One region of the Mesorhizobium sp. M0185 genome, then DNA from elsewhere that is predicted to be linked to it. Evidence: predicted binding sites of a transcription regulator. Region 1 holds the regulator's gene; the other holds the start of a gene.

Evidence for each region. Region 1 encodes HrcA, which represses chaperone genes, less so after heat shock. Its sites were predicted from a motif close to GTTAGCACTCNCNNNNNGNGAGTGCTAAC; they were not measured.
Region 2: a site for HrcA is predicted at 2,347-2,375, ahead of NKJ20_RS27360 (co-chaperone GroES). Genes of this name have one in related genera too.

The regions. Positions count from the first base shown of each region.
Region 1 covers NZ_JAMYSY010000019.1:53,611-59,782, forward strand. Annotated here, with positions in the region: gene hemW (radical SAM family heme chaperone HemW) at 1-1,095, opposite strand, end outside; gene rdgB (RdgB/HAM1 family non-canonical purine NTP pyrophosphatase) at 1,092-1,754, opposite strand; gene NKJ20_RS17055 (VOC family protein) at 1,754-2,164, opposite strand; gene rph (ribonuclease PH) at 2,197-2,913, opposite strand; gene hrcA (heat-inducible transcriptional repressor HrcA) at 3,060-4,172, shown strand; gene NKJ20_RS17070 (hypothetical protein) at 4,209-4,406, shown strand; gene NKJ20_RS17075 (PQQ-dependent sugar dehydrogenase) at 4,506-5,861, shown strand; gene NKJ20_RS17080 (LysE family translocator) at 5,949-6,172, shown strand, end outside.
Region 2 covers NZ_JAMYSY010000048.1:6,422-12,593, reverse strand. Annotated here, with positions in the region: partial or broken gene NKJ20_RS27390 (transglutaminase-like domain-containing protein) at 1-371, opposite strand, end outside; gene NKJ20_RS27385 (DUF1488 family protein) at 395-670, opposite strand; gene NKJ20_RS27380 (hypothetical protein) at 667-996, opposite strand; gene NKJ20_RS27375 (hypothetical protein) at 993-1,235, opposite strand; gene NKJ20_RS27370 (hypothetical protein) at 1,340-1,690, opposite strand; gene NKJ20_RS27365 (hypothetical protein) at 1,687-1,950, opposite strand; gene NKJ20_RS27360 (co-chaperone GroES) at 2,430-2,744, shown strand; gene groL (chaperonin GroEL) at 2,797-4,431, shown strand; gene NKJ20_RS27350 (hypothetical protein) at 4,502-4,894, shown strand; gene NKJ20_RS27345 (hypothetical protein) at 4,950-5,117, shown strand; gene NKJ20_RS34215 (DUF6894 family protein) at 5,186-5,434, shown strand; gene NKJ20_RS27340 (hypothetical protein) at 5,909-6,172, shown strand.

The DNA.
Region 1 (6,172 bases):
ATTGCCGATCGGCGCCACCAGGCCTTCGTCCTGCAGCACCGACAGCCGTGCCGTCGACAGGCCACGCCCTGAAAATGCCTCGTAGCGGGAAAGGTCGATGCCCTCCGCCAGCCTCAGCCCCATCAGCAGGAACTCGTCGGCCTCTTCCGACCGCGTCAGGACCTCGCCGCCGGTAACGCCATGACCCTTGGCCTCGACCAGATTGGCCCAGGTCTCCGGCATTTTCTCGGCGATCGTCACCACGCGGCGGCCATTTTCGACGAACCGGCCATGCGCGCCGGGACCGACGCCGACATATTCGCCATAGCGCCAGTAGGTGAGATTGTGCCGGCTTTCGGCGCCGGGCCTGGCGTGGTTGGAAATCTCGTAGGCCGGCAGTCCGCGCGCGGTGGTGATCTCCTGCGTTAACGCGTAGAGATCGGCGGCAAGCTCATTGTCTGGAATGATGAATTTCCTTGCCGCATGCAGTGCATGGAACGGCGTGCCTTCCTCGATGGTCAGCTGATAGAGCGACAGATGGTCTGCGGCGTGGCCGATCGCCTGCTCGAGCTCCGCCTGCCACGCTTCCGGCGTCTGACCGGGCCGCGCGTAGATCAGGTCGAACGACAGCCGTGGGAAAATCTCGCGCGCTAGGCCGATCGCATGCAGGGCCTCATCGACATTGTGCAAACGGCCGAGGAAGCGCAGATCCTTGTCGTTCAGCGCCTGCACGCCAAGCGATACCCGGTTGACGCCGGCCGCGCGATAGCCGCGAAAGCGCTCGGCCTCGACGGAGGAGGGATTGGCCTCCAGTGTCACCTCGATGCCGTCAGGCACCGTCCAGTTCTTCGCCACTGCATCCAGCACCGCCGCCACGGTCTGCGGTTTCATCAGCGATGGCGTGCCGCCGCCAAGAAAGATACTGGTCACCTCACGCGGCCCGGTGCGGCCGCGCATCGTCGCCAGCTCGGTCTCGAAAGCGCGGGCAAAACGCTCTTGGTCGACCGGCTGGTGGCGGACATGGCTGTTGAAGTCGCAATACGGGCATTTGGCCGCGCAGAACGGCCAGTGGACGTAGACGCCGAAACCAGGCCTGCGGTCGAGCAGCATGGTCATACGGCGGCCAATCGGGCTTGCGCGAATTTCTGGAAGGCGCGGGCACGGTGCGACAATGCGGTTGGCTGGCCGGGCTTCCAGCCATGCTTTTCCTTCGCGCTCATCTCGCCGAAGGTCTTTTCGAACCCATCGGGCAAGAACACCGGATCGTAGCCGAAGCCGAGCTCGCCGCGCGGCGGCCATACCAGCGTGCCCTCGACCTCACCGCGAAAATATTCCGCCTGGCCATCGGGGAAGGCCAGGCAGATGACCGCGACAAAGCGGCCCTTGCGCTGGGCAGGCGTGATCGCGCCAACTTCCTGCAAGGCCACTTCCGTGCGCTGCATGGCCATGCCGAAGTCGCGGGAGCCGTCCGGCGTCTCGGCCCAGTTGGCGGTGTAGACGCCGGGTGCGCCGTCGAGCGCATCGACACACAGGCCGGAATCGTCCGACAGCGCCGGCAATCCAGTGGCCTTGGCGGCGGCCAAGGCTTTTATGAGGGCGTTCTGCTCGAAAGTGGTGCCGGTCTCGTCTGGCTCCGGCAAGCCGTATTCCTTTGCGGACTTCGCTTCTATGCCGAATGGCGCCATCAGATCGGCGAATTCCCGCAATTTACCGATGTTATGGCTGGCGACGACGATCTTATGCCCGTCAAGCGAATGAACAGTTGGCGAATGCATCAGATGCCCCAGATTCTTGGCTCGGCGAATTCGATCGAATTGCCCGACGGGTCGCGAATATAGATCGAGCGGCCGCCCTGCGGCCATTCGAACTCGCTTTCGATGGCGATTTTCTTCGCCACAAGATGCGCTTTCCAGCGTGGGATTTCATCCGCGCTTGCGGCGAAGCAAAGATGGCCCTGGCCGACCGCGCCATGCGGCGGTACTTTGAGCTTGGCGTCGGCCGGCGGCGGCACTTTGGTCGCCTCGGCATTGAACATAAGCAGCACGCTGTCGCCGCAGCGGAAGAAGAGATGCCTGCCATCGACCTTGCCGAGCAGATCGAGCCCGAGCACGCCCGAATAGAACCGTTCCGCGGCAGCAAGGTCCGTCACGTAGAGTGCTGATTCCAGGATTGCAGAAGGAGTCACAGGATCGCCAATCTCATCAATATTGACCGCAGCTAAGCCACCGCCATTTGCTGCAAGCTGACCAGGCGCTGAATACCTTTCTTGGCGAGCCCCATCAGCGCCGCGAACTGCTCTTCCGAGAACGGCTCGCCCTCGGCCGTGCCTTGGATCTCGACGATGCCGCCCTTGCCGGTCATGACGAAATTGGCGTCGGTGCCGGCCGAGGAATCCTCGATATAGTCGAGGTCGATGACCGGCTGGCCATCATGGATGCCGCAGGAGATCGCCGCAACGTGATCCTTCAGCACCTTGCCCAGGCTCGCCATCTGGCGGGTTTCCATCCAGCGCAGGCAGTCGTAGAGCGCCACCCAGCCGCCGGTGATCGAAGCGGTGCGCGTGCCGCCGTCGGCCTGGATCACGTCGCAGTCGACGGTGATCTGCTGCTCGCCGAGCGCCTGCAGATCGACCACGGCGCGCAGGGAGCGGCCGATCAGCCGCTGGATTTCCAGCGTGCGGCCGCCTTGTTTGCCGGCCGAAGCCTCGCGGCGCATGCGCTCGCCGGTCGAACGCGGCAGCATGCCGTATTCCGCCGTCACCCAGCCCTTGCCGGAGTTGCGCATCCAGCCCGGCACCTTTTCCTCCAGGCTGGCCGTACACAGCACATGCGTGTCGCCGAACTTCACCAGGCACGAGCCTTCCGCATGCTTGGAGACGCCGCGCTCGAAGGAGATGGGGCGCATTTCGTCGAATTGGCGTTTGGAAGGGCGCATTCAGGCTTCTTTCTTTCTTCGGAATCTTGGCCGGGGAATCTTGGCCGGCTTGTAGCCGCACGGGGCGTGAGGCGCAAAGGAAAATGGACCGGTTGCGCCGACACCGCGGAAGTCTATATCTTCGGGGCGGAGGTTTTTGGCTCGAAATGACAAAGGCAGTCGATCCCGGTTTGCAGTCGCACGTGCTCCCGTCGCACGCGCTGCAATCGCCCGCGCTTCAATCGCTCGACATGCGTTCGCGCGACATCTTCCGGCGCATCGTCGATTCCTATTTGAGGGATGGCGAGCCGGTCGGTTCGCGCAGCCTGTCGCGCATCCTGCCGTCGTCGCTGTCGCCGGCCACCATCCGCAACGTGATGAGCGACCTTGAGCATCTCGGCCTGATCTATGCGCCGCACATTTCGGCTGGCCGGCTGCCGACTCAGGCAGGCCTGCGCTTCTTCGTCGATGCTTTCATGGAACTTGGTGACCTCTCCGACGAGGAGCGCCGCACCATCGAGGCCCAGGTGCGCGCCTCCGGCTCGGGCGCGACGCTGGAGCATATGCTGACCGAGGCCAGCCAGATGCTGTCCGGCATGTCGCGCGGCGCCGGCCTCGTGCTCGCCGCCAAGAATGAGGTGGCGCTTAAGCACATCGAATTCATCCAGCTCGAGCCGACCAAGGCGCTGGCCGTGCTGGTCTCGCAGAACGGCGACGTCGAAAATCGCGTCATCGATCTGCCCGCCGGCATCACCATCTCGCAATTGCACGAAGCCTCCAACTTCCTCAACGCCCATATCCGCGGTCGCACCCTGGCCGAGGCGCGGGTCGAGATCGCCCGCATCAAGGAAGAGACCAGGGCAGCCCTCGACACGCTGTCGCAGGATCTGGTCGAGAAGGGCCTGGCGGTCTGGGCAGGCGCTGAAAGCGGCGTGCCTGGGCGGCTTATCGTGCGCGGCCGCGCCAATCTCCTGGAAAACGTCACTGCCCAGGCCGACATAGAATTGCTGCGGCATCTGTTTGAGGATCTGGAGACGCAGGATGGGCTGATCCAGCTTCTCGACCTCGCCGAGGCAGGCCCAGGCGTGCGCATATTCATCGGTTCGGAAAACAAGCTGTTTTCGCTGTCTGGCTCCTCGCTGGTGGTGGCACCCTATCGCGACAAGGACGCGCGCGTCGTCGGTGCGCTCGGCGTCATCGGGCCGACGCGGCTGAATTATGCGCGCATAGTACCGATGGTCGACTATACCGCGCAGCTGATTTCGCGCATGCTGAGCTAGGAGCCGCCGCGGGCCTGCCGCAAGGAGGAGAAAAGAATGGCGCTGGAATCGTTCAAGGCCCAGATCAGTCTGCTGCTCGAAGAAATGATCAACCAGCCAGAGGATCAGCACGAGGTGCAAGAGCAATTGCGCGAGAAGCTGCAAGAGATGCGGGCGATGGGTTTGCCGCTGCCGGCCGATCTGGTCGCGCTGGAAAAGCGCCTCGACGACGACTTTTACGCCTCTGGCAACTGAACGGGTTCGGCTTCAAATCCTCGTGTGCTGGACGGCCGCTTGGAACGATCAATACCTGATGCCGTTTGCCCTGTTCGAGGCGAATCCCGGAGGACGTTGATGATCCGATCTGGCGGCTTTGCGGCCGTTGCCGCTGCCCTCCTTGTTGCGACACCGGCAGCCGCCCAGCAGGCGGACCAGAATGTGCTCAAAGGCGAAGCCGCGTTTGGCGATTGGCAAGCCGACAGGCCTGGCGTCCGACGCCTGATTGGGCCGCGAGACATGCCGGCAGCCGACCCCGGCCAATCCGCTTCGAACGGCGCCGGTGTGGCGGAACGGCCCGAAAGCGCCAAGCCAGAATTGCCGTCGGGCTTTTCGGCTGAAATGATCGCATCCGGCATCGTCAATCCACGTGTCGTGCGCGTCGCTCCGAATGGCGACCTGTTTGTTGCCAACAGCCATGCCGACCAAATACGCGTCTATCGTCTCGCCGAGGGCAGCGCCAAGCCCATCGAGAAAGCGATCTTCGCCAAGGGGCTCAATTATCCCTACGGCATCGCCTTCTATCCGCCAGGAGACAAACCGCAATGGGTCTATGTCGCGAACAGCGACAGCATCGTCCGCTTCCCCTATCGCGATGGCGACTTGAAGACATCCGGAAAACCAGAAACCATTGTCGCCCAAATCCCGTCGGGTGGTCACACGACCCGCGACATCGCCTTCTCGCAGGACGGCAAAACGCTTTATTTGTCGGTTGGCTCCGCCTCGAACGTCGCCGAGGATATAGGCAAGGAGCCGGATAGCGGCCTCGACGCCTGGGCCAAATCAAAGCCGCTCGGGGCGGCCTGGGGCTCCGAGGACGGCCGTGCCGATGTGCTCGCCTTTGACCCGGATGGGAAAAATCCCCGAACTGTCGCCACCGGCCTGCGCAACTGTACGGGCATGACCGTGCAGCCCGCCACCGGCGCATTGTGGTGCGTCGTCAATGAGCGCGACGAGCTCGGCGACAATGTGCCGTTCGAATTTGCAACAGCGGTCAAGGACGGCGGATTCTATGGCTGGCCTTGGTACTACATCGGCAATAACGAGGATCCGCGCCATCAGGGCGAGCGGCCAGACCTCGCCGGCAAGGCCACTGTCCCCGATGTATTGATGCAGGCGCATTCGGCGCCGATGAATATAGCCTTCTACGACGGCAAGAACTTCCCGGCGGATTATCAGGGTGACGCCTTCGTCGCCATGCATGGTTCGTGGAACCGTGGCGCCAGGACCGGCTACAAGGTGGTAAGGCTCAAATTCAGGGATGGCAAGCCGACCGGCGAATATGAGGACTTCATGACCGGCTTCGTCATCTCGAACGACGCCGTCTGGGGCCGCCCGGTCGGTGTCGCGATGGCCAAGGACGGCTCGCTGATCGTCACCGAGGACGGTAATGGCACCATCTGGCGCGTTACCTACGAAGACGGCCGCTCCTGAACGGCGGTGTCGCCTGCTGCGCTGGCGCAATCGAATCCGGGCCGAGGGAATTCACCCAACTTCAACATTGTGCGACAAGCGCGAATCATGACACTCACCGGGTTTCTCGCCTATAGCGCCGCCCTCGGCATCGCCGCGGCCATCCCCGGCCCCGGCGTCACCGCGCTCGTTGCGCGTGCGCTGGGTTCCGGCTTCCGCTCGTCGCTGGCCATGTCGTTCGGGCTGATGCTCGGCGACCTGACCTATCTCACTGCCGTGGTGCTCGGCCTGGCTTTCGTCGCACAAACTTTCGGCATGGTCTTCCTGGCCAT
Region 2 (6,172 bases), on a different contig from region 1:
GAACAGGTCCCACGCAATCTGGCTGAGACGGTCGGTTTCGCAATAGCGGCTGCCCATGAGGTAGACGAGACAGTCGTCCGGCAATTCCGCCACCGCGAGTTCCCGTGCGTTGGGCAGCACCCTGTCCAACTTGCCGTCATCCTCGATCGTCGCATCGCCCCACATCGTCAGGTCGCCGGCCGGCGCGACCAGCCGGCGACATCGGTTGCCGAAGAGATCGCGTAGGTCGATACCGGAACGTCGGGGGCGGTGAATGTCGTTTCTGGAACCCTGATGTCGGCCGCACGATCTTCGTGGACCGACAGGAGACATACCAATGCGGTCGGCTGCTGGCAGGTCAGCGTGATTTCATAGCCATAGCGGATCAGCATGAGGATACTCGCTCCTGATCCGACTACCGGAAATCGGCGGCCGTTAAAATATAGAATTCGCGACGTCGGTGAGAATAAGCCTTGCGCGCTGCGTCGTAGATGGACGTGCGCATTGAATCGAACGCGGCGAGGCACTTCGCCTCCGATGGCGCTGTCCCACGTAACTCCGCGCCCGATTTCTCCAGTGCAGCGGCCTCCACCAGGAATCGCACTTGGGACATGCCGTCATGGCCGCTGAAGCGGACGACGTTCTGCTCATCATCGAAGCTGCGGCTCGGGTTTGGAAAGGACAGTGTCATGACCGGCATCCCATCGCTTCGCCCGACGCATCCCGGGCGAGTGCCGGCAGGCTGATGGGCTGTTTGCGGCATTCGGCGTTGCGAATATTGAGAGACATCATCCTGCTTGTGGCCTGTGACCTGTCTAGGCCAGTCAAGTCATCGTTGCCGACACGCGCCGTAACGCCCGTGAAGACATGATAGACCGTCCAGGACCTATCCGCTTCGATACGACGACCGTATTGGTGGTCCGTGAAATCATTGCCCGGTGCGCCGCCCTCATTTTCCCAGATGGCGATCGCGACACTATTGCGTCGCAGCTCGGTTTGATTGTTTTGACCGTTCATGATTGTTGCCTTTCGTCATTGGCCGCTTCAGCGTTAGTGACGCCAGAATAGAGTGTCGCGCCGTTGGCGTCGGTGATCGTCATGGCGTCTGGTCGCTGCGGCATGTCGAGGGTTTGCGAAAGCAGCCGCGCAATCTCGATCGCGTCACTGGTATTCACCGCTTCCTTCGTTTCGCGGCCGACGACGGCATGAGCGTCGTCCGCGTTTCGGGTGCGGTAGAATTCGATCACGATCTTCATCACTGACCGGACCCGTTCCGAACGAGCGCCATGGCTGTCAGCTCTTGCCCTTGCCACGTGGGGCATTGGCCTCGGCCTGCTTACTCTGCGCGCCGAATGCGCCTTCAGGTTTCGGCGGTGCTTTCACCTGTTTCGGCTTTCTGATCTCGCGGCTGCTGCGTTTCTGTCCCTTGGCCATTGCCGAACGTCCTTTTTATGAGTGTTGCGCCATCCGGTTGATCCGGGCCTAGCGGTTCCAAGCGGTCTTGGGTCGCAACCCGTTCATGGCGCTCGTCGTCATTGCGAAGGCGGTATTGAAACGAGTTGTCGCGCGGAGGTAGCGTTGCGGTGATCCGGTATATATCCCCAAGCTTGGGCGACGTTTGGAACCCGCCCTTCAGCCGGACGCACTGCCCAATCGAAAAAAGATGTTTTGCAGCGTCGCGCGGGGTTGCACGGCGGGATGGTGCCATCATGATTGTTCAAGGTCCTTTGCGAGGGCGGCTTCCAGGTCCGCTGGATTGATCGGCACCATCTGCTGCGTCGGAGCCTGCGTGGCGACCGCCGGCAGGTGCATGAAAGCGCCGACTCGTCGCCAGGCAAGCCGGGAGGTGCCCTCTACCAGCTCCTCGTCGTGGTCGACGCGGTAGTCTCCCGCCGGTTGCGGCGCGTCAAAACCCGGCAAGCGGAAATCCGATGAAAAGTGAACGACAGTTTGCGTGGTGCGGCTGGTCATATTGCAGGCCTCCGCAGGAGCACGCGGATGCGCCTCCTGCATCATTCCCGCTCGAACCGGACGACCCCGATGCTGCCAGTACATCCGTGGTCAGCGCCAGGGTCCAATCCAGATCGAACAGAGCGAAGTGCGCGCCGGATCGGCGGTATGCATTCACTGTCGAGATTCGGGGTGCATGGCGGGTCTAGGTCTCTGACACCGCGAAAGCCAATCGGCCAAAATCAACGCACTCTATATATGCTCCTCAATCGAGCTGCGAACAAGGCGCGAGCACTTTTAAATTTGGGTACTTTCGCGTAACGGCAAAAGGAGAGGCTAAGCCAACTACCTTTACACGGAAATAATTAGACAGCCACCAATTTATATTTTCCTGTTTCCAGGCTATCAGGTTTTATTTTTGGCACTCCTATCATTCGAGTGCCAAAGGGCCTAATACAAAGGCGCGGCCCACCTATGCGCCGGCCGCAGAAAGAATCCCAATGAAATTCCGGCCACTTCACGACCGCGTCGTCATCCGACGCGCCGAAGGCGATATCAAATCCAAGGGCGGGATCATCATTCCCGACAATGCCAAGGAAAAGCCGCAGGAAGGCGAGGTGATTGCCGTCGGTCCGGGCTCGCGCGACGAAAGCGGCAAGCTGATCCCTCTCGACGTGAGGGCTGGCGACGCCGTCATGTTCGGCAAATGGTCGGGAACCGAGGTCAAGATCGACGGCGAAGATCTCCTTATCATGAAGGAGACCGACATCATGGGCATCATCGACAAGGCCAAAGCGGCCAAGAAAGCTGCCTGACCGAGCGATTTTCCCGCTCTCCTCATTTCAAGACTGAACTGGACGAAAAATCATGTCTGCCAAGGAAATCAAATTCGCAACCGACGCTCGTGACCGCATGCTGCGCGGGGTCGAAATCCTGAACAACGCCGTCAAGGTAACGCTCGGTCCCAAGGGCCGCAATGTCATCATCGACAAGGCCTATGGCCCGCCGCGCATCACCAAGGACGGCGTCACCGTCGCCAAGGAGATCGAGCTTTCCGACAAGTTCGAGAATATGGGCGCGCAAATGGTGCGCGAAGTGGCCTCGAAGACCAATGACCTGGCCGGGGACGGCACCACGACCGCAACTGTGCTTGCCGCCTCCATTCTTCGCGAAGGTGCAAAGCTTGTTGCCGCCGGCATGAACCCGATGGATTTGAAGCGCGGCATCGACCTTGCCGTAGCCGCCGTCGTGAAGGACATCCAGGCCCGGTCCAAAAAGGTGAAATCATCGGAGGAGATCGCCCAAGTCGGCACGATTGCCGCCAATGGCGACGCGTCCGTCGGTGCGATGATCGCCGAGGCGATGAAGAAGGTTGGCAATGAAGGTGTAATCACAGTCGAGGAAGCCAAGACGGCCGAGACTGAACTCGAGGTGGTCGAGGGCATGCAGTTCGATCGCGGCTATCTCTCTCCCTACTTCGTTACCAACCCAGAGAAGATGCGCGTGGAACTGGAGGATCCGTACATACTCCTGCACGAGAAGAAACTCGGCAATCTGCAGGCCATGCTGCCGATCCTCGAGGCCGTGGTGCAGAGCGGCAAGCCGCTGCTGATCCTCTCCGAGGACGTCGAAGGCGAAGCGCTGGCGACCTTGGTCGTCAACAAGCTGCGCGGCGGCCTGAAGGTCGCGGCGGTCAAAGCCCCAGGCTTCGGCGACCGCCGCAAGGCTATGCTGGAAGACATCGCCGTTCTGACGCAAGGACAGCTGATCTCGGAAGATCTCGGCATCAAACTCGAAAATGTCACCATCGACATGCTCGGCCGAGCCAAGCGCGTAGTCATCGAAAAGGACACGACGACGGTGATCGACGGCTCCGGCGAAAAGCAGGCGATCGCCGGCCGCATCCAGCAGATCAAAGCGCAGATCGAGGAGACCACCTCGGACTACGACAAGGAGAAGCTGCAGGAGCGGCTGGCGAAGCTTGCCGGCGGTGTTGCCGTCATTCGCGTCGGCGGCGCGACCGAGACCGAAGTCAAGGAAAAGAAGGATCGCATCGATGATGCGCTGAACGCCACCCGCGCCGCTGTGGAAGAGGGCATCGTGGCAGGCGGCGGCGTAGCGCTTCTTCGTGCCACGGCAACCTTGGCCGGGCTTACCGGAACCAATGCCGACGTGACGGCGGGTATTTCGATTGTCTTGAAAGCACTCGAAGCACCGATCCGGCAGATCGCCGAGAACGCTGGCTTTGAAGGTTCGGTCGTCGTCGGCAAGTTGGCCGGCGGCAAGAACCCCAGCGAGGGATTTGATGCCCAGACCGAAACCTATGTCGACATGATCAAGGCCGGCATCATCGATCCCGCCAAGGTTGTCCGCACCGCTCTGCAGGACGCGGGCTCCATCGCCGCGCTTCTGATTACCGCCGAAGCCATGATTGCGGATGTTCCGCCGAAGGATGCAGCCGCTGCGGGCAATGGCGGCGGCATGGGTGGAATGGGACACTAAGCAGCGGCTGAATGCCCGGCGGCTGGCGGCCGGGCGCAATCCAGAACAACACTCAAGGAGGAGAACTTACATGGCCATGCAGACCAATACCAAGCAATCGCTCGCCCAGCGCTGGGAAGCCTATCAGCCATCCAAATCGGCGCTCGTCTGGGCGTGCGCTGCGACGGCTGTCGCAACGATGATCGTCGGCTTCAGCTGGGGCGGGTGGGTCACGGGCGGCACGTCGCTAGCACAGGCAAAGGCCGCCGGCGACTCGGCGCGCAGCGAATTGGCCTCAGTCATCTGCATCGACAAGTTCAATGCGTCTCCGGATAAGTCGGCGCAACTCACCGCATTGAACGCAATCTCCGACAGCTACAAGCGGCGGCTGTTCGTGGAGGCAGGAGGCTGGGCGACGATGCCTGGTCAGACGTCTCCCGACAGGCGCGCCGCCGAAGGCTGCGCTGCAGCACTCGCAGCCTAAGCCACGCAAATGTAATCGTCTTCGGACGTCTTCGCGTCAAACCAGGAACACGATAATGATCTCTTTTGTGAAAAAGACGGACACGACGCCGACGAGCAGGGAAGTCGAAGACAATCGCTTCGAGCAGATCCGCAAGGAGGCCGCGGAACGGCACCGGAAGGCGGATACGGACGGCACCCGTCGCCGTGCTCGCTCGACGGCCGAGGACAACCGGCTTATCTGAGGCGAGCTGGAGCGGCATCGTACAAAATAAGACATGAAACAGGCCGACCTAAGTGTAGTTCGGTCGCCATGGCGCTGTATTATTTCGACGTGCGCGACAATGACCGGCTCTTTCCCGACGATGAGGGGACAAGGCTTGCTGGAAGCCTCAATGCTGCTCGTGCGAAGGCTTTCGCGGCCCTGGCGGACTATGTGAGAGAAATCGCACCACCCGACCGCCGCTGCTGCCTTGCAATCGAGGTTCGCGACGAACACAGCCAACCAATCTTGAAGGCGACAATGACCTTCGAGATCGAGTTATCAGGCCGGCAAATATAGGCGTATGTCAGTTTTATTGCGTCCACGCGATGTAGCGATCGGGCCTACCTCACTAGAACGCCCGGTGCCTTTCAGCGAAATATTCGACCACAACAACTGGCGATGCTCTCTCGAAGTACACATCGCATGCGCCACTGGCAATCTGAGATGCCGGATCGAACGACCTGGGCAGCAGAATGAGAAAACCAGTATCCCGTGCCTTTGGCATCCGGGGACCTCAAACAACCCCACCAAGGCAGTCGCAGCAGGCCACTCGGCTCGCTGGAGCGCCCCGATAAAAGAGTATCTGACGTCGTCGGACCGAACCGCGATGGTCGGGTTTCTGATCAACATTATGGGTTTTAGTTATTATCCTCATCGTGTTCTTCGGATAAACTGCCGACAACCCTGCCGTTTTGAAGTCGATTTCGTCCAAATCTCGGACTCCACTCGCTCCAAATCTAAAGTTGAGAGCGGCCCACAAGGAAACAACACATGTCGGACGCTATCCTTCCGAAGCAGAAGATGCCCAAGCTGGTCGTCGTCATGGCGTTCGACCCTGATGACGACGGCGTGCTTCAGGTTGTATTCGGCCCAGCCGAGCAGCAGAGCGAGGAGCGTGCAATTCGGACAGCGAAGGCGCTGGCACCCAAGCATGCCGGCGTCATCGCCTGGTCGCGAGAAGCCAATCCGGCGCTCGGCGAGTATGGCGAGCCTTCGACCTTGTTCGTCAGCGGAGATGTGCCTGCCATGGAATGA